Regions from separate parts of the Aliirhizobium cellulosilyticum genome, predicted to be linked through region 2. Evidence: predicted binding sites of a transcription regulator. Region 2 holds the regulator's gene; each other region holds the start of a gene.

Region 1 (5,973 bases), on a different contig from region 2:
GGAGCCGGGAGTACCTGGCGCAACCTCATCATCGCCCATGGCGAACTCCGACATGACCCGGGTGTAGTCAAGCCCCATGAGCAGCGTATGCGAAAGGCTGCCGGTGTCAAACTGGCTTTCGAGCTGGTTGTCTATCTGATAGGCGCGCATGTCCTCCGTCACCGCAGTCGTTGGCCAATTGCCAGCGGCATTAAGATATACGCGGTTGAGGTAATGCGCCTTGAGATCGACATCGCCAACACGCGCATTCTGGCGGAAGGTCAGGCCGTTATCGAACTTGTGCTCAAACTGATAGCCGAGCTGATACTGCTCGACCTTCTGGCTGTTGAAGTCCGGATCGGTATAGAGGAAGACGTCCTTGCCCTGAAGGTAGCTCCACGCGCTCGCGCCAGTTTCGCCCTTCTGCGCCAGACCGTAGACCGTGAGGGTGGTGTCGTCGCTTGGCTTCCAGGTAAACGATGGCTGGAGGAGGTAGCGATCATCGGGGATGTCGTAGCTTCCCTCTCCCTCTCGGGCAAGGCCGACCAAGCGGTAGAACAGCTCGTCACTCTCGCCAACTGGACCACCGAAATCGAAGGCAGCCTGCTTGCGGCCAACAGTGCCGTATTGCAATTCGACTTCGTGGTGAGCCTCTTCCTGCGGCATCTTGGAGATACGGTTGACGATACCCGCGGCGCTCGCCGCACCATACATTACCGAAACTGGCCCCTTGAGGATCTCGATGCGATCCAGCGTATAGACTTCAGTAGCAAACGAGCCGTAGTTCATGATCGGCTGGCGTAGACTGTCGCGAAAGTCACCGGTGGTCGTGGTTTCGATACCGCGGATGTAGATCTGGTCAAAACGAGGATCGTAACCGAACGCGCCAGTGGTGACGCCCGAGCTGTAGCGAGCTGCCTGGATCATGTCGGTGACGGCACGCTGCTCCATTTCCTCGTGTGTCACCACCGAAATGGCGCGTGGCGTTTCTACCAAAGGCGTGTCCGTCTTGGTGGCTGAAACGGTGCGCCTGGGCACCACCGTGTCGTTGTCTTCGCCGATTGTCGTTGCTCCGCTTTGGAGAACGATCGGAGCAAGCTGAGTTGCCTCACCAGCTGCGTCCTGCGCAATAGCCGTGGCCGGCACGAAAGCTACGGTCATTGCACCAACCAGTATAGTGGAACCAAGAAGACGATGGCGCGCGTGGAACCGGTGAAGAGAGAACGTCATTGCCCGATCCTTTTGACAAGGGACAAACTGAATTGAATGATCCGAAAAGATCGTGGATGTGAGACGCGCGAAAGCGAGTTTCTCTCGACGAAGTCAGCTCACGGGGGCAGCTATAAAAGCTCGATTTCGAGCGATCAATAAAATATGACGTATATAGTCATCTTTTTCTCAAGCGGCGTAAATTTGTCACGCCTCAGCCGAGGCACATATGCCAGAGGCCTTTGATATTAAAGATCACTTTCTGACTGTGAATGCGATGTTGACGGCCCGGTTTACAGCAGGTCCAAGCACCGACATGTGCGTCTCACCAGGGAAAATTTCAAATTCGGTGCGAATGCTGTCTGCAGTGCCGTTCAGACGAACAGCCATTTCCCTGGCAAGCGATATAGTCCTCTCCGTTTTCCGCTTTTCGAGGCGTGCCTCGGCATCCTCGTTCCGGTACTGAAACGGTGCCAGTTCATCGCCTTCGTACTCCCCGGCAGATAGATGCAGGAATGGTGCGTTACCGGGTGCATCCTGTCGCCGCGCCTCATTATTGAGGATTTCGCTTCCTTCCCAATAAATGGTCGGGCTGGCGGCAATCCAATTTTTGAAAAGGCCCGGCCGCTCGAACAGCGAAAAAAGCGTGAAGAGGCCGCCGAACGAATGGCCGAAAAGCGATCGACGCGCAGGATCGAGCCGCACCATGTCCGCGATTTTCGGCAGCAGTTCGTGTTCGATGAAATCGAGCAATTCTCCCGTGCCGCCGATCAGAACCGGAGGACCACCTTCGAAATAAGGCGGATAGGATTTGACTGGCGGAGGTCCGAGATCCCAGGCTCGGCGCATCGCATTATAGGGCTCATCCGAAGGATAACCGATGGCTACAACGACGCCCCAACCGACATTCGTTCCCGTGGAATAGGGGGCCTGAGTAACAAGGCTCGCTACCGCGAAGGGAAAGGTGGCATTGCCGTCGGTCGTCACCAGAAGCGGCCATCCCTCCGCAGGCGGCTCGCCGGTCGGAATTGAAAGGAAGATCCGATAGCGTTCACCACCCTTTGCGGGCATCAGATCGAAAAAACATGTCCCGGACATCGCATAGACTTGTGTCCCCTCGGTCATGTTCTCTCCCATCAGTCAATCCGGCATCACGTAAGTGATCGCTAGGGGATCGATCGAATGGCTGCAAGCCACCCGGTCTAAATCTTGACAAGAAATCACAGGTATTGAGCGGTCATTTCAATCGCCAAGGCGGATGGGCAGGATGACTACGGCTGCCCCTCAGCACCCGATCAGTGCCCGCAATCTCCCCATGGTGCGACATACAGCCTCGCAATGGCATTTGCCAAAGCCGGACAGTGGCACTTCGGCTACGCTGAAAATTATCGGAACGTCGTTCTATAATATAGAACATATGAGAAATTTCTAACGTCCAACCATTTCGCATGTTCCGATATCGCTTTTGACAAAAGGAGGTTTGTTAATGTCCAGGTTGATGAAATTTTCCGGCATCATTCCACCCGTACCCACGGTCTTCAAAGATGATGGCAGCTTTGACACGGCCGGCATGGCACTGGTCATTGACCATCTCGTCAATGCAGGCGTGGACGGCATGTTCTTCCTCGGCACCGGGGGCGAGTTCTCACAGATGTCCCATGAGGAACGTCTGGCGGTTGCCGAATTTGTCGTCGGTTACACCGCCGGCCGGGTGCCGGTACTGATCGGCACCGGCAGCACCAATACGCGCGAGGCAGTCACGCTCAGCCGGCACGCCCAGTCGATCGGCGCCAACGGCGTCGTGGCCATCAATCCCTACTACTGGAAGGTGACGGAAGAAAACCTGTTCGCTTATTTCTCGACGATTGCCAAATCGGTCGAACTGCCGGTGCTGCTCTATAACTTCCCGGCTCTTACAGGCCAGGACCTCTATCCCGCCTTCGTCAAGCGGCTGGTCGATGCACATCCCAATATCGTCGGCCTTAAGGATACGATCGATTCGGTGGCGCATCTGCGAGACATGGTCGATATCGTGAAGGGCGCGCATCCCGAATTCAGCGTCTTCTGCGGCTATGACGATCATCTGTTGAATACGCTGCTTCTGGGCGGTGACGGCGCCATTTCTGCCAGCGCAAATTTCGCGCCGAATGTTTCGACGGGCATTTATCGCGCGGTCAAGGACGGCGATCTTGCAAGGGCCACCGCTCTCCATCGCACCATCCTGCAGCTGCCGCGCATCTACAAGGTCGATGTGCCCTTCGTCGGCGTGGTCAAGGAAGCGATGAAAGCCTGCGGGCTGCCGATCTCCTCCTATTCGCTGCCACCGGCAGCGCCGCTCAGTGAGGAGAAGATCGCGGTGGTCCGTCGCGTGCTCACCGATGCGGGCATCAACTGAGCCTGCCTTGGCGAGATCGGGACCATTGAGGTAAACGTTCCCATTCGCCCGACTCGGTGTTGCGAGCCGGGCCATATGTCGCGCACCTGCAAGAGAGCAGGAACTGTGCTAGACATCACGGCATTCAATTTTAGGCGAGCCGGTGGCCACCGGCTTGTACTCATCCCAGCGGGTAAGCATGCCGACCATCCAGTCCGTAGACAGAGCATTGCAGATTCTCGACCTGTTCGACGATCAGAACAGGGAGATCAAGATAACTGACATCAGCGCCCGGACCGGATTGAACAAAAGCACGCTGCATGCACTGCTCAAGACCATGCAGGCGCGCGGTTATATCGACCAGAATGAGGATAACGGGCGTTATCGCCTGGGGATGAAACTGGTCGAACGCGGCAATTTTGTCATCAGTTCGATAGACATCCGCAAGATCTGCAACAGCTTTCTTGTCAGCCTCTCTGAACAGACCGGCCAGACGGTGCATCTCGGCATCCTCGATGGAAAGCATGGCGTCTATATCGACAAGGTGGAGGGGCAGGCAGCCGTCATCACTTATTCACGGATAGGTCGGCAGCTCCCGCTTCACTGCACGGCAATCGGCAAGGTGCTGGTTGCCTTTCAGGATCGGGAGACCCGAGACCGCATCCTGACAGGATATTCCTACGAGGCGGCGACACCGCGTTCCATCGGCAGCGAAGCAGCCTTTGTCAAAGAGCTTACCAGCGTTCGTGAGCAGGGATATGCGATCGACGACCAGGAACATGTAAAAGGCGTGCGCTGCACCGCCGTGCCGATCTTCGACGACAAGGGTAAGATTGCCGCAGCCATCAGCCTCTCCACGCTCACGCCGATCGTCAACAATCGTGACTTCGAACGTTACATCGGCCTGTTGAATTCCGTCAGTAGCGAAATTTCTGCCCTGATCGGGCACCGTTCCTAACGCGAGCTGGCCTGCTTGGCTTGCCACGGTATGGACGGGTGATCCAGGCAACTGCATTTCACTGCCACCGGAAATTTGAGGCCGGGCGTCGAGACATCAACCAATCATTGCTGTGGGCAAGTCATCCAACTGTCACATGGCGGGACTAGGAGGGGGCGTCGTTTTTTCACATGTCCGTGAGGGGAATATGCGCAAACTCTTTTCCGCCTTGGTCGCTACGACCATTCTCGCCGGCGCCGCTCAGGCTGCCGAAGTCTACCCGCTCGATCGCGCGACGATCCTGACCGGCTCGCCGTTCGATTTCAAAGTCGAGTTCGATAAAGTCGTAAAGCCGGAAGACGTCAAGATCACCGTCAACGGCCAGGATTACAAGGCAGCTCTCGGCAAGGAAGTCGAATTCGTCGCCGAAGAAAAGAACAAGGACAAGGTCCTCGGTTCGGCCGTCATCCTGCGCGGCGTGACGCTTGCAAAAGCCGGCGACTACAAGGTTGAAGTTGCCGCCGGCAGCGAGACCAAGAGCATCACCTGGAACGTCTATGGCACGCCGGAACAGGCCAAGGCCAAGAACGTCATCTTCCTGATCGCCGACGGCCTGTCGGTTGCTCACCGCACCGCTGCCCGCATCATGTCCAAGGGCATGACCGAGGGCAAGGCCAATGGCCGCCTGAACATGGACGACGTTCCGCCGGCAGCCTTCATCGGCACCTCGGCCACCGACGCCGTCGCCACCGACAGCGCCAACACGATGTCGGCCTACATGACAGGTCACAAGACCGCCGTGAACGCCATCGGCGTTTATGCCGACCGTACTCCTTCCTCGATGGACGACCCGAAGGTCGAGAACATCGCGGAAGCGCTGCGCCGCCAGACCAAGAAGTCGATCGGCATCATCTCCACTGCCGAACTGCAGGACGCAACCCCTGCTGCCGTCGTCGCCCATACCCGCAAGCGCGGCGACAAGGCCGAAATCAACGGCATGCTGTTCGACGTCAAGCCGGACGTTCTGCTCGGCGGCGGTTCCGCCTACTTCCTGCCACAGGCAACTGCTGGCTCGAAGCGCAAGGACGACAAGGACTATATCGCCATGTTCAAGGATGCCGGTTACACGCTGGCAACCAGCAAGAGTGAACTTGCAACGGCTGCCGGGACCAACACCGGCAAGATCCTCGGCCTGTTCCACACCGGCAACATGGACACGACGCTTGACCGCGAGTTCCTGAAGAAGGGCACCGTCGGCAAATTCCCGGAACAGCCGGGCCTCGTCGAAATGACCAAGGTTGCTCTCGACAACCTGTCGAAGAACCCGGAAGGCTTCTTCCTGATGGTTGAAGCGGCAAACGTCGACAAGATGTCCCATCCGCTGGATTGGGATCGCGCTGTCGTCGACACGATCGAATTCGACAAGGCGATCGGCGTTGCCCGCGAATTTGCTGCCAAGAACCCGGACACGCTG
Region 2 (5,973 bases):
GTACCCGACAGGAACAGCGTCTCGCCGCCGAGCTGGCGCATGCCCACATCGAAGGAGACGCGGGTGCGGGTGGACGGCTTCTCGAAAATCATGGCCAGCATCTTGCCGGCCAGCGGCTTGTCAGCCGTGCCGGCTTTGGTTGCCAGCTTTCGCACCTTTGCATCATCGAGGATGGAGCGCAGGTCACCCGCCGACACAGCGGAAAGATCGAGAAAATGCTTGGGAGATGCCATTACCTTGTTCCCTAACGGAGGGAACCGGAAGGCGCCCTCTCTACGTATTCTTAAGCGGATTTCTTCAGCTGGTCAGCCGACAGCGTTTCGGCAGCACGCTCGATACGGCGAAGACCTTCGCGCGCTTCCTCGGCGGTGACGACAAGCGGCGGCAGAATGCGGACGACGTTATCGCCTGCCATGACGGCCAGCATATGCTGATCGCGCATTCCGGAGATCAGGTCGCCGGCCGGCACCTTTGCCTTGATGCCGAGCAACAGGCCCTCGCCGCGAATATCCTCGATCACGGTCGGGAAACGATCCTTGAGCGCAGCAAGGCCCTGACGGAAGACGAGTGCGACATCGCGAACGTTTTCCAGGAAACCGTCGGCGAGCACGATATCAAGCACCGCATTGCCACAGGCCATGGCCAGCGGGTTGCCACCATAGGTGGTACCGTGGATGCCGGGCTTCATGCCGGATGCGGCTTCTGCCGTTGCAAGGCATGCGCCGAACGGGAAGCCGCCGCCAATACCCTTGGCGATCGCCATGATGTCAGGGGTGATGCCGGCCCATTCATGGGCAAAGAGCTTGCCGGTACGGCCGACGCCGGTCTGAACTTCGTCGAGGATCAAAAGAAGACCCTTTTCGTCGCAGATGCGGCGCAGCTCGCGCATGAATTCCTTCGGAACCGGACGCACACCGCCCTCGCCCTGGATCGGCTCGATCAACAGAGCGCCGGTGTTCTCGTTGATCGCAGCGTTCAGCGCATCGAGATCACCGAAGGGCACCTGATCAAAACCCTGAGCCTTGGGGCCGAAGCCTTCCATATATTTTTCCTGGCCGCCGGCTGCGATCGTTGCGATCGTCCGGCCGTGGAAGGCACCTTCAAAGGTGATGATATGGAACTTTTCCGGGTGCCCCTTGGAATAGTGATAACGGCGGGCCGTCTTGATTGCGCATTCCAGCGCTTCCGCACCCGAATTGGTGAAGAAGGCCTTGTCCGCAAAGGTTGCGTCGACCAGACGGCGCGCCAAGCGCTCCTGCTCCGGGATTTCATAAAGATTGGACAGATGCCAGACCTTCTCGGCCTGCGATTTCAGCGCTTCGACCAGATGCGGATTGGCATGGCCGCAGGACGTGACAGCGACACCCGCACCGAAGTCGAGATATCGCTCGCCGCTTTCCGTCACAAGCCAAACGCCTTCGCCACGCTCAAAGCGCAGCGGGGCCCGGGCAAAGGTGTCGAAAAGCGCAGATTCAGCCATGGCGGCTCACTCCTAATGCATCCGATTGCGGATATTCAAAAAATCAAAATGCCGCCCTCGGGGCGGCCGCGGCACTATCGCCACTCATCCATGTGATGTCAATAAAACTCACGGAAATCTGGGGCTTCAAGGCATTTTGCTGCAAGGACGCAACCCTGCCGACAGCTGTGACAAAAATGACTCTCCCGGAAAGCAAGTTGGGGAAAACCGGGAAATCGATTCGTGGCGATTCCGGGGACTCTTGTCACGGAGTCTGCGGACCTCTAGGTTAAAGATCAATTACTAGACTGCATGCGGCGGAACTAGTCACCAAAAGCATAGATATAGTGCCTGTTGCGAGATGTATCGCGCGACATTGGTGAGGGATTCTGCATGCCACCAACGTTCAAAGGCGGAGAACGGGCATGAACTGGACGGACGAGCGCGTTGAAAAACTGAAAAGGTTGTGGTCGGAAGGCTTGAGCGCCAGCCAGATCGCCGCACAACTTGGAGGCGTAAGCCGCAATGCCGTGATCGGCAAGGTCCATCGCCTCAACCTGCCGGGCCGCGCAAAGGCGGGCGGCACAATCGCGACGAACCGTACGGCAAAGCGCCCAGCAGCAACTACTTCCCGTCCCCAGCAGACATTCGCCACCCGTCCGGCAGCACGCCCGGTCGCCCGTCCGGTCGGCGCAACCGCGCTCAAGGAAGAGGTCGAGTTCGAGGCTTCGCAGGAACTGGTCTACCGTCCCGCTTCCAACGTTGTCCTGCCGATTTCCCGCAAGCTGGCGCTGACCGAATTGACCGAACGCACCTGCAAGTGGCCCGTCGGCGATCCGCTGACGGACGATTTCCACTTCTGTGGCTGTGAGTCCCCGGATAATTCGCCTTACTGCACCTACCATGCGAAGCTCGCCTACCAGCCGGTCAACGAGCGCCGCCGTCCGAGCGCTGCACGGGCGTAAAGTTCGGCACCATAAACAACGATCAAGCGGGCTTCGGCCCGCTTTTTTGTTTGCCGTGCTGCGGGTTCTGCAAGGCAGCCTTGCCCGCCTGCGCCTTGCCTCCTGCGCCACAAACACCTATCTGAAAAGGCGTGAGGACGACCTCCCCCAGAATGGGCATTGATGCCGGGACGACCCGGATAACCCAATGGGGTATAAAATGCGCACGACACGCGACCGTATTCGTCACGCAATCAGCTTCGAAATCATCGGGCTTGCGATTTTCACACCGCTCGCCTCTTTCGTCTTCGGCATACCGGTCGAACATATCGGTGTCGTCGGGATCGTTTCGGCAACGCTGGCGACCGGCTGGAACTATCTCTACAATCTCGGCTTCGACCACCTGATGCAGACGTATCGCGGCGGTACGCAGAAAACCATGGCGCTGCGCGTTGCACATGCCGTGCTGTTCGAACTCGGACTGCTGATCGTGCTCATGCCGTTCATCGCTTGGTATCTGGGCGTGAGCCTGATGCAGGCGCTCGTGATGGATATCTCGTTCGCCCTGTTCTACCTGGTCTATGCGTTCTTCTTCAATCTGGCCTACGACCGGATCTTTCCGCTGCCTGAGTGGCAGGAAGAAGCCAAGGCCTGAAATGCTTCAGCCCGAGGCGGATGACCGCACTCGGGCTGAGAAACCTGCATTCCAGATGCTATCCCGCGTATCAGGATTCCATCGAATAGCCGGCACCGCGAACGGTGCGGATGACATCCTGCATGTTGGAGAAGTTCAGCGCCTTGCGCAGGCGGCCGACATGCACGTCGACGGTGCGTTCGTCGACATAGATATCGTGGCCCCAGACGCCATCCAGAAGCTGGGAGCGCGAGAAGACGCGGCCAGGCGAGACCATGAGGAATTCCAGGAGACGGAATTCGGTCGGGCCAAGGCGTACTTCACGGCTCTTGCGATGAACGCGATGGGTCTCGCGATCCAGTTCGATATCACCGCATTTCAAGACGCTGGAGAGAACCTCGGGCTTGGCACGGCGCAACATCGCCTTGACACGCGCCATCAGTTCCGGCGTCGAGAACGGCTTGACGACATAGTCGTCGGCACCGGTCGCCAGACCGCGAACACGTTCGCTTTCCTCGCCGCGCGCTGTCAGCATGATGATCGGCAGGCGCTCGGTCTCTGGCCGCATGCGCAGGCGCCGGCACAATTCGATGCCGGAAACGCCTGGCAGCATCCAGTCGAGAACCAGAAGATCCGGAGCACGCTCCTGAAGCCTGATTTCGGCCTCATCACCTCTCAGAATGGTTTCGACCTCGTAGCCTTCGGCTTCGAGATTATAACGGAGGAGGACGCTGAGCGCCTCCTCGTCTTCCACGACCGCAATTCTCGGCTGCATACTAGATACACTCCATCAGACAGGCAAAATCAGTCAGCAATCGCGCCGACGGTGTTCGCCGTATCGTCCTTGGGACGCTCGCCTTCCGGCACAGCACCCGTCGTCATGTAGTAGATGGTTTCCGCGATGTTGGTCGCGTGGTCACCGATACGCTCGATGTTCTTGGCGCAGAACAGAAGATGCGTGCAGGTGGTGATGTTGCGCGGATCTTCCATCATGTAGGTCAGGAGTTCGCGGAAAAGCGACGTGTACATGGCGTCGATTTCTTCGTCGCGCAGGCGGATCGCTTCTGCCTTTTCGGCCGAACGGCTGGCATAGACATCCAGCACTTCCTTGAGCTGTACAGCCGCGAGATCGGAGAGGTGTTCCAGACCGCGGGCGAGCTTGCGGGGAACGCCATGGCCCTGAACCGCAATGACGCGCTTGGCGGTGTTCTTGCCGAGATCGCCGACGCGTTCCAGATCGGCTGCGATGCGCAGCGTCCCGATGATTTCGCGCAGGTCGGCAGCCATCGGCTGACGCTTGGCGATAGTGACGATCGCCTTGTCCTGGATCTCGCGCTCGGCGTGATCCAGGATCACGTCGTCGGAGATAACCTTCTGGGCCAGGGCAGAGTCACCATTGACCAGGGCGCGCACGGCATCGCCGCACATCTGTTCCGCAAGGCCACCCATTTCCGAGATGCGGCGGCGCAGATACTTCAGTTCTTCGTCGTAGGCCGACAGGATATGACTTGATACCATCTCTTTGTCCTCAAAATCCGTAGCAGCGGGCAACAGGCAACGGCCAATCAGCCGAAGCGGCCCATGATGTAATCCTGGGTGCGCTGGTCATCCGGATTGGTGAACATCTTGTCCGTGTCGTTCTCTTCGACCAGCTGGCCAAGGTGGAACATGGCGGTACGCTGGGATACGCGGGCGGCCTGCTGCATCGAGTGGGTGACGATAACGATCGTATAGTTGGCGCGCAGTTCGTGGATCAGTTCCTCGACCTTTGCGGTGGCGATCGGGTCGAGCGCCGAGCAGGGTTCGTCCATCAGGATGACTTCCGGCGAAACTGCAACCGCACGGGCGATGCAGAGACGCTGCTGCTGACCACCGGAGAGACCGGTCCCGCCTTCATGAAGACGATCCTTGACTTCCGCCCAGAGGCCGGCGCGCTGAAGGCTGGCTTCGACGATCTGGTCCATATCCGCCTTGTTGCGGGCCAGACCATGGATGCGCGGGCCGTAGGCGATGTTTTCATAAATCGACTTCGGGAACGGGTTCGGCTTCTGGAACACCATGCCGACGCGGGCGCGAAGTTCCACGACATCGATTTCCTTGTCGTAGATATCATCTTCATCAAGGGTGATCTTGCCGGTGACGCGGCAGCCCTCGATCGTGTCGTTCATGCGGTTGAGCGTGCGCAGGAAGGTCGACTTGCCGCAACCCGAGGGGCCGATCAGCGCCGTCACCGTGTTTTCGCGGACATTCAGGTTCACGTCGAAAAGCGCGCGCTTCTCGCCGTAATAGACTGATACGTCCTTGCCAATCATCTTGTACGCGACTTCATTCATCTTCTTGTCCAGCGCCTTCTCAACTGCTGCTTCTGACAACATATTCATTGTGTCGATCTCCTACCAACGGCGTTCGAAGCGCCGACGCAACAGAATTGCACCAACATTCATGACCACGAGGAACAGGAGCAGGATGATGATCGCTCCCGAAGTTCTTTCGACGAAGGCGCGTTCCGCCTCGTTTGCCCACATGTAGATCTGCACCGGCAGTGCTGTCGACGGATCCATCGGCGTCGTCGGATAGTTGGCGACGAAGGCGACCATGCCGATCAGGAGCAGCGGTGCGGTTTCGCCGAGAGCATGCGCCAGGCCGATGATCGTACCGGTCAGGATGCCCGGCATGGCAAGCGGCAGGACGTGATGGAAGATGGTCTGCATCTTCGAGGCGCCGAGGCCGAGAGCCGCCGCACGGATCGATGGCGGAACCGCCTTCAATGCAGCGCGGGTGGCGATGATGATCGTCGGAAGCGTCATCAGCGTCAGGACCAGGCCGCCGACCAGCGAAGCCGAGCGCGGCAGGCCCATGAAGTTGATGAAGACCGCCAGACCCAAGAGACCATAAACGATGGAGGGGACGGCCGCGAGGTTGTTGATGTTCACCTC
Region 3 (5,973 bases), on a different contig from region 2:
ACTGGCCAGCACGGCGGTCAGAAGAAGGGCGAGAAGCGTGCGCGGCATAAGGAATCCGGTCTGTGCTGCAGCTAAGCCGCTATCGGCCGGAATCAGGCCGCGCGGCATTCGAGCGTTCCGTTTACCATAGTGCCGCCGGGATTGCGTAAGGCGAAATGATCGGCCGGATAACGAGTGCGTCAGCCTCGCTTGCGGATCACTGCGTGCCAGGCGTAACCGCGCCCGATATCCTCGAAAGTCATGGCGGCATTGGCTGCGTCGAGCCTGGCCTGAAGGACTTCGTGAAGATTGGCCCGCGGGGTGACGTGAAAGCGGCGCAGCCAGGTTTGAAGCATGCCGCGGAACCAGCCGGGCAGGCGCTCCTGCTGGCCGAAATCGACGATGTGCAGCGAGCCTTTCGGATTGAGGGCAGCCAGTGCCGTGGTGATTGCCTCCTCCCAGGCCGGGATCATCGAGACGGCGTAGGAAATCATGATGCGGTCGAAGCCGCTGACACCGAAGTCCTGCGGGCGGAAGGTCGTGGCGTCGGCGACGATCAGGGTCGGTTGCTGTGCGTCGCCGGCCAGATTGGCGCGTGCGGTCTGCAGCATCTCGGCGGATATGTCGAGGCCATAGAGCTTCGCCGTCGGGTAATGGCGGCGGGTCAGGACCAGATTGCGGCCGGTGCCGCAGCCGACTTCCAGAATGCTTGTCCCGTCGGTCGCGTTCAGGCCTGCAATCGTTCTGTCCCGGCCGAAAAGGTAATATTTCCGCGTGAGGTCGTAGATGTGCCGCTGGTAGCGGTACATGCGGTCCATGTGGGCGGCGTGAGCTTCCGTCGTTGCGCCGGCGCTCACTGGCCGGCCTTCACGTAAATGTGGAAGCCGCCATAGATGGCGGAGCGGTCCTGCAGGTTCAGTTCGGCGGAGCGTTCGCCAAGATAGGTCCATTCCTGCCTAAGCGTATCGGAAATGCGGCCTTCGATGACGCTCTTTTCGGCGGCAGTGCGGAAGATGACCCGGGCGCCAGGAGCTGCGGTGCGGTTGATTTCGCTCCAGAGCGCATTCAGCTGATCGTCGGTCATCCAGTCCTGGGCGTCGAGCAGCACGAAACGATCGACCGAGCCGGCCGGCTTGCGCGCCAGAAGGACGGTGACGCTCTCATGGTGGACCGTGACGCGATCGGTATTCTGCCGGATCGCCTTGTAATTTTCCGCACGCAGATAATCGGGCAGGCTGCCTTCTTCCGGGCGCGGATAACGGCGTGCGAAGGCCTGCCAGGCGAAATAATTGTCATTCATCGGGAAGTGGCAGGCGAGCTTTTCAAGCCGCTCGCGCAAGACCGGTGCAATCGAGCCATTCGGTGCGAGGCTCGCGAGCTCGTCATATTGCTGGGGCGGGATGCCGAGGCCGAAGAGCGAGCTTTTGCGGCTGGTGATGAAGCGGATCAGCGGGCGGTCGAAGAGCGGTGCAATGTTGGCGTCGAAGAACTGGCGCTGTTCGCGCAGCGAGCGTGCCTCGGCAAATTCCTTCAGATCGACCCCATGGAGACGGGCGATTACGTGGCCAATGGCGATGAAGCGGCCAAGCAGGCCAGTGCGATAGATGTTTCTGTTGAAGACCTCGACGCGCCGACGACCGGTCAGTGAGCGCTTCTGCCAGTAGGCTCGCGTCTGTTCGTCCAGGTTGCGGGCGATATGGGTATCAAACGCCGAACTATTGGACTTCAGGCCGTCCATTCCGAGGTAGCGGACAACGTCGGCATGCGCCGGCAGATGTTTGAAGGCTGCAAGCTTCAGGCGGTTGAGAGCGATGTGGTGACGATTGAGATCGACAACATCTATGCTCTTCGGCGAGCGGGACAGGTAGGCCAGCATGTTGCAGCCGCCAGAGCCGATGGTGACGATCGAATGCCCTTCCGACAGTTTCATCGCGTCCATGTCGACTGCCGGGTCTTCCCAAATCTGAGGGTATACGAGGCCGGAGAAGAGGAGGCCGAACAGGCGTTCGGAAAGGCCGTGCGGCGACAGGGCCTTGTGCTGGAGGAGGGCGTCCTTGAGCTTGCGGTTGCGCTGCAAGCCACGTTCTTCGACGATATCTGCCATGACCAAATCCTGCCTCATCATGAGTTTCGAGGCGTTTAGCCGCTTCGTGCAACAGCTTCGTGACGCGCATTGTGACTTGCCTCATCGTGAACGCGTTCCGCAACAATGAGCCTTCCCCTCGGTCGCGGATTTTGCTTGCATGCCGCAGACAGAATGGAGGCGCTGGTGCTGAAGGTAATTTTTCGTCGGCTTGCGGTGTTCCTGCTCATCGTGGCGATCGGCATCGGCCTGTGGATCTATTTCATTCCGCCCAATCTGCTGCGCGTCGGCAGCGGTTATGCGGCCAAGATCGTGTGCTCCAACGTCTTCATTGCGGGGCGTGATCCCGATGTCATTCTGGAGCAGGATGTTCAGGCGCCGGGCCATCCGCTCTTGCGGTTGATGGGCATTGCGATCGACCGTGACGGTAAACGCGTCAATGCTGCCCTGCTGGGATCGATTGCGCCGAGTGAGGCAGTTTACCGCGAGGGAACGGGATGCACCGTCGGGCCGGTTGGAAGTGTTCAGTCGGCAGGCAATGCTACTAGGCCAGTTCCAGAGAGTGATCCCGAGGCGCTGTGGCCTGAAGGGGATAAAGCCGATTCGGAAGAAACGCTTGTCTCAATACTTTCAGACACTGCTTTAACCGGGCCGGGCATGCGTGCGGTGGTGATCGTCAGTCATGGCAAAATCGTTGCCGAAACCTATGGCGAAGGTTTTTCGAAAGATATGCCGCTTCTCGGTTGGTCGATGACCAAGACCGTGAATGCCGCGATCATCGGGCGACTGATGAAGGAAGGGCGCTTGTCGCTCGACGAGAAGAACCTGTTTCCGGAGTGGAGGGATGATCGGCGCGCACTGATCCGTGTTTCCGATCTCATGGGTATGGAGAGCGGACTGGCTTTCAACGAGAATTACGGCACGGTGGCCGATGTCACGCGCATGCTGTTTCTTGAGCCGGACATGGCGCGTTTCGTCGAAAGCCTGCCGCTCGAAGACGAGATCGGCTCCCGCTTCACCTATTCATCCGGGACGTCCGTGCTGCTTTCCAGGATCTGGATGGATCGCATCGGCAATCGTGATGAAGTGCTCGCCTATCCCTCGCGGGCGATCTTCGAACCGTTGGGCATGACGTCGGCGATCATGGAGAGCGATGCGGCGGGCACGTTTGTCGGCAGTTCGTATATGTATGCGACTGCCCGCGATTGGGCACGGTTCGGGCTGTTTCTGGCGCGCGACGGTGTGTGGGAGGGGGCGCGCCTGTTGCCGGAAGGCTTCGTGGCGCAGATGCATGAGGCTAACAGAAGTTCGGGCGGCCGCTATTCGAAAATGCAGACGTGGCTGCCGAAGCCTGGGGCCGGTCTGCCATCGGATGCATTCGTCATCAGCGGGCATGACGGGCAAAATGTCTTTGTCATTCCGTCAGTGGATCTGGTAATCGTGAGGTTGGGCCTAACGCCAAGATCGCAGGGCTACGATGCGAGTGTGCTAGCATCGGAAGTGGTGAAACGGGTAAACGCCGATTAGCCGTTATTTCTGCAGGACGTGGAGCATGTCCTTGCGCTTGGCATCGTAATAATAACCGCGCGCATAAAGCCGGATTGCGTTGTCGTTCTGGTTGTCGGCGACGAGCCAAGCGCCGCGGAGATATTTGATCGCGTATTTCAAGTTGGTTTCGGCATCGAGAAGGCCTTCTGGTGGTCCCTCGTAACCCATCGATTTGGCCGTCGAATACTTGATCTGCATGAGACCCCAATAACCGTTCTTGTGATAGGCCTTGGGGTCATATTTGCTTTCGCGGTGCACGACGCGGTGCACCAGCGATTCCGGTACACCATACAGGCCGGCATAACGGTGGATAAGCTTTTTCAAGTTCGAAGGGGCGTCCGTCGCGGTTTCCGGCATCGGCTCGCCTGGAGCCGGTGGGAACTCCATCCGGTTGTCGATCGCCGAAACTGCGGCGACTGCTTTCGGCTGGGCTGCGTAAGCAAGCGTAGTCGTCGGCACCTGCGGGCGCGGGATCGGAATGACCGATTGCAGCGCGACCATGTCCGGCGTCAGTTCTGGTTCGTCAAGCGCGATGGCCTGAGCTGCTGCCGGTTGGATCTGTCCCGATTGGACTGCCGGAGCGAGCGGAGGGGAAACAAGGCGGGCACCCTTGGCGGTGCTATGCGCCACTGGCTGAGCAGAGGCGACGACAACAGGCATCGATGCGGCAGTCGAGCTCGTTTGCATGGCAACGAATGGCGCCATGGTCGGAGATGACATGGCTGCGGTCTGAACGTTGGCTGCGTCCGACACAGTCGGTACGGGAACCGGGAGGCGGCTTGTCTTGACGAGCGTAACTGTGCTGTCAGGACCTCCTTCTGCGATCGCCGAAGATGCATCGGCAGTCTGCTGAACGGATTGGTCCTGCGTCTCGTTCGACGCCACGTTGTTGCTGTGGTCAACGCTGGAACATGCAGCCAATGCGGAAGACATGGCAATAACCACGGCTGCCTTACGGCCCACAAATCGCATCATTGCCATCGGGTCGCTTTCATTAAAAATCGTTGCCCAGAACGTTAACAAGACCAGTGAAACTCGACCTCAATTAACTCATTCGAAAGAGATCGACAAGCCACCAGCCGGTCGCAGATGATCATGCGGCGATGCGCCGATATCCGGCAGTGACCGCACGACGGGCTATGAAACGTGTTCCGGGCTTGTAGGGAGCCTTGCTGCGGGCCTTGGAAACGCGGCGTTTCCGAGTGAAACTGGCGGGAAGTGTGGCATGGGCAAGCGCCCCTATCATCGCCGAAGCGGCCAGTGCAGAAATCATGTTTATATACTGTTCCTGTGGCGCGCGCGCGGGATCAAAAAACTGGACGGCAATTGCTGCCGTGAGCGCAAAGTAACGCGTGCTCCTGAACGTTGTCAGAACGAAATAACCGAATATGCGCATGGGACGCGTTTCGGGAAGGTTGTCGTTGTCGGCAGTCCCATAGCGGAGCCGAGGATCCTGGTAGGCGTAGAGGACATGCAGCATCAGGTAGGACAGCCCTATCCATGAAAGAGCGCCGATTGCTGCTGGCCAAAGGAAAGTGATCAGAAAAACGCCGGCGACGACCAGAACGCCTCCAAGAACAAAGGATAGAACGAAGGCCGGGATCGTCACGAATGCGCTTGTTCTTCCCCATGAAGCGGAGAACGCTGCAGTGAGCGATGCAATGGGATGCGGCATAAGAAGGATAGCAACCGTCGTTGCCGCAAAAGCGAGCCATGTTTCTATGGTCATCATCACCCTCCCGGATGCCACAGCATCCGTCATTTTTCCATCAGGCGGGCTCGAAAGACTGCCCAATGGACTCCATTACATCGCCGAACCATCTTGCCGTCATATCAAAAGGTTTACCACCCTTGATGCGCGGAAATTCGATCGTTCTAAGCTTCCCATTCTGGTCTTCGTCATGTCCTGTCACGCCGGAGATCCGGTTTAATGCACTTTCAACAGCGAGATCGACCATTCCCTGGATCAGTCGAAGATCATCGCCGTTTGCAGCTGCAGACCTGGCGAAATAGCCGGACTTCTGCACCAATGATCGTTCCGCATCGATCCGCGCCGCAAACTGCTTCTGGAACCAGCCTCCGACATTGATCGTATCCAGTTTGACGTGACCGAACGCATCACGGGCAACATTTTCGCCGGCAGCCTCGCGTTCGGCAACGATTGCGTCCAAACAGGCGCCCTCGGAAACAAAGACCGTCGCAAAGCCGCGCTTGTCCATGACTTCCCTCAAACGAGCCGCTTCCTTTTGCGCATCAAAGGCCATTTCGGGAAGATATACGCCGTCGATGCCCTTCATTTCCTCATTCATGAGGAAGCCTTCGACATAGTTGTTGGAACTGCTTTTCTGGATATAGGCGCGTGC

Evidence for each region. The regulator PhoB, encoded in region 2, activates phosphate uptake and scavenging genes when phosphate is short. The targets are predictions, from matches to a motif close to TGTCATNNANCTGTCAT.
Region 1: GGE33_RS16965 (alkaline phosphatase) is a predicted target of PhoB. The motif match lies at 4,640-4,656, and genes of this name have one in related genera.
Region 3: GGE33_RS05105 (BtaA family protein) is a predicted target of PhoB. The motif match lies at 2,132-2,148, and genes of this name have one in related genera.

Annotation. Positions count from the first base shown of each region.
Region 1 covers NZ_JACIGW010000003.1:548,140-554,112, forward strand. Annotated here, with positions in the region: gene GGE33_RS16945 (TonB-dependent siderophore receptor) at 1-1,209, opposite strand, end outside; gene GGE33_RS16950 (alpha/beta hydrolase) at 1,444-2,313, opposite strand; gene GGE33_RS16955 (dihydrodipicolinate synthase family protein) at 2,675-3,583, shown strand; gene GGE33_RS16960 (IclR family transcriptional regulator) at 3,762-4,520, shown strand; gene GGE33_RS16965 (alkaline phosphatase) at 4,708-5,973, shown strand, end outside.
Region 2 covers NZ_JACIGW010000002.1:747,317-753,289, forward strand. Annotated here, with positions in the region: gene argF (ornithine carbamoyltransferase) at 1-233, opposite strand, end outside; gene GGE33_RS12375 (aspartate aminotransferase family protein) at 284-1,480, opposite strand; gene GGE33_RS12380 (GcrA family cell cycle regulator) at 1,885-2,424, shown strand; gene GGE33_RS12385 (PACE efflux transporter) at 2,624-3,058, shown strand; gene phoB (phosphate regulon transcriptional regulator PhoB) at 3,129-3,812, opposite strand; gene phoU (phosphate signaling complex protein PhoU) at 3,842-4,555, opposite strand; gene pstB (phosphate ABC transporter ATP-binding protein PstB) at 4,603-5,418, opposite strand; gene pstA (phosphate ABC transporter permease PstA) at 5,431-5,973, opposite strand, start outside.
Region 3 covers NZ_JACIGW010000001.1:1,088,003-1,093,975, forward strand. Annotated here, with positions in the region: gene GGE33_RS05095 (glycoside hydrolase family 25 protein) at 1-48, opposite strand, end outside; gene GGE33_RS05100 (class I SAM-dependent methyltransferase) at 180-797, opposite strand; gene GGE33_RS05105 (BtaA family protein) at 833-2,083, opposite strand; gene GGE33_RS05110 (serine hydrolase domain-containing protein) at 2,249-3,589, shown strand; gene GGE33_RS05115 (lytic transglycosylase domain-containing protein) at 3,593-4,543, opposite strand; gene GGE33_RS05120 (hypothetical protein) at 4,704-5,339, opposite strand; gene GGE33_RS05125 (pyrophosphate--fructose-6-phosphate 1-phosphotransferase) at 5,380-5,973, opposite strand, start outside.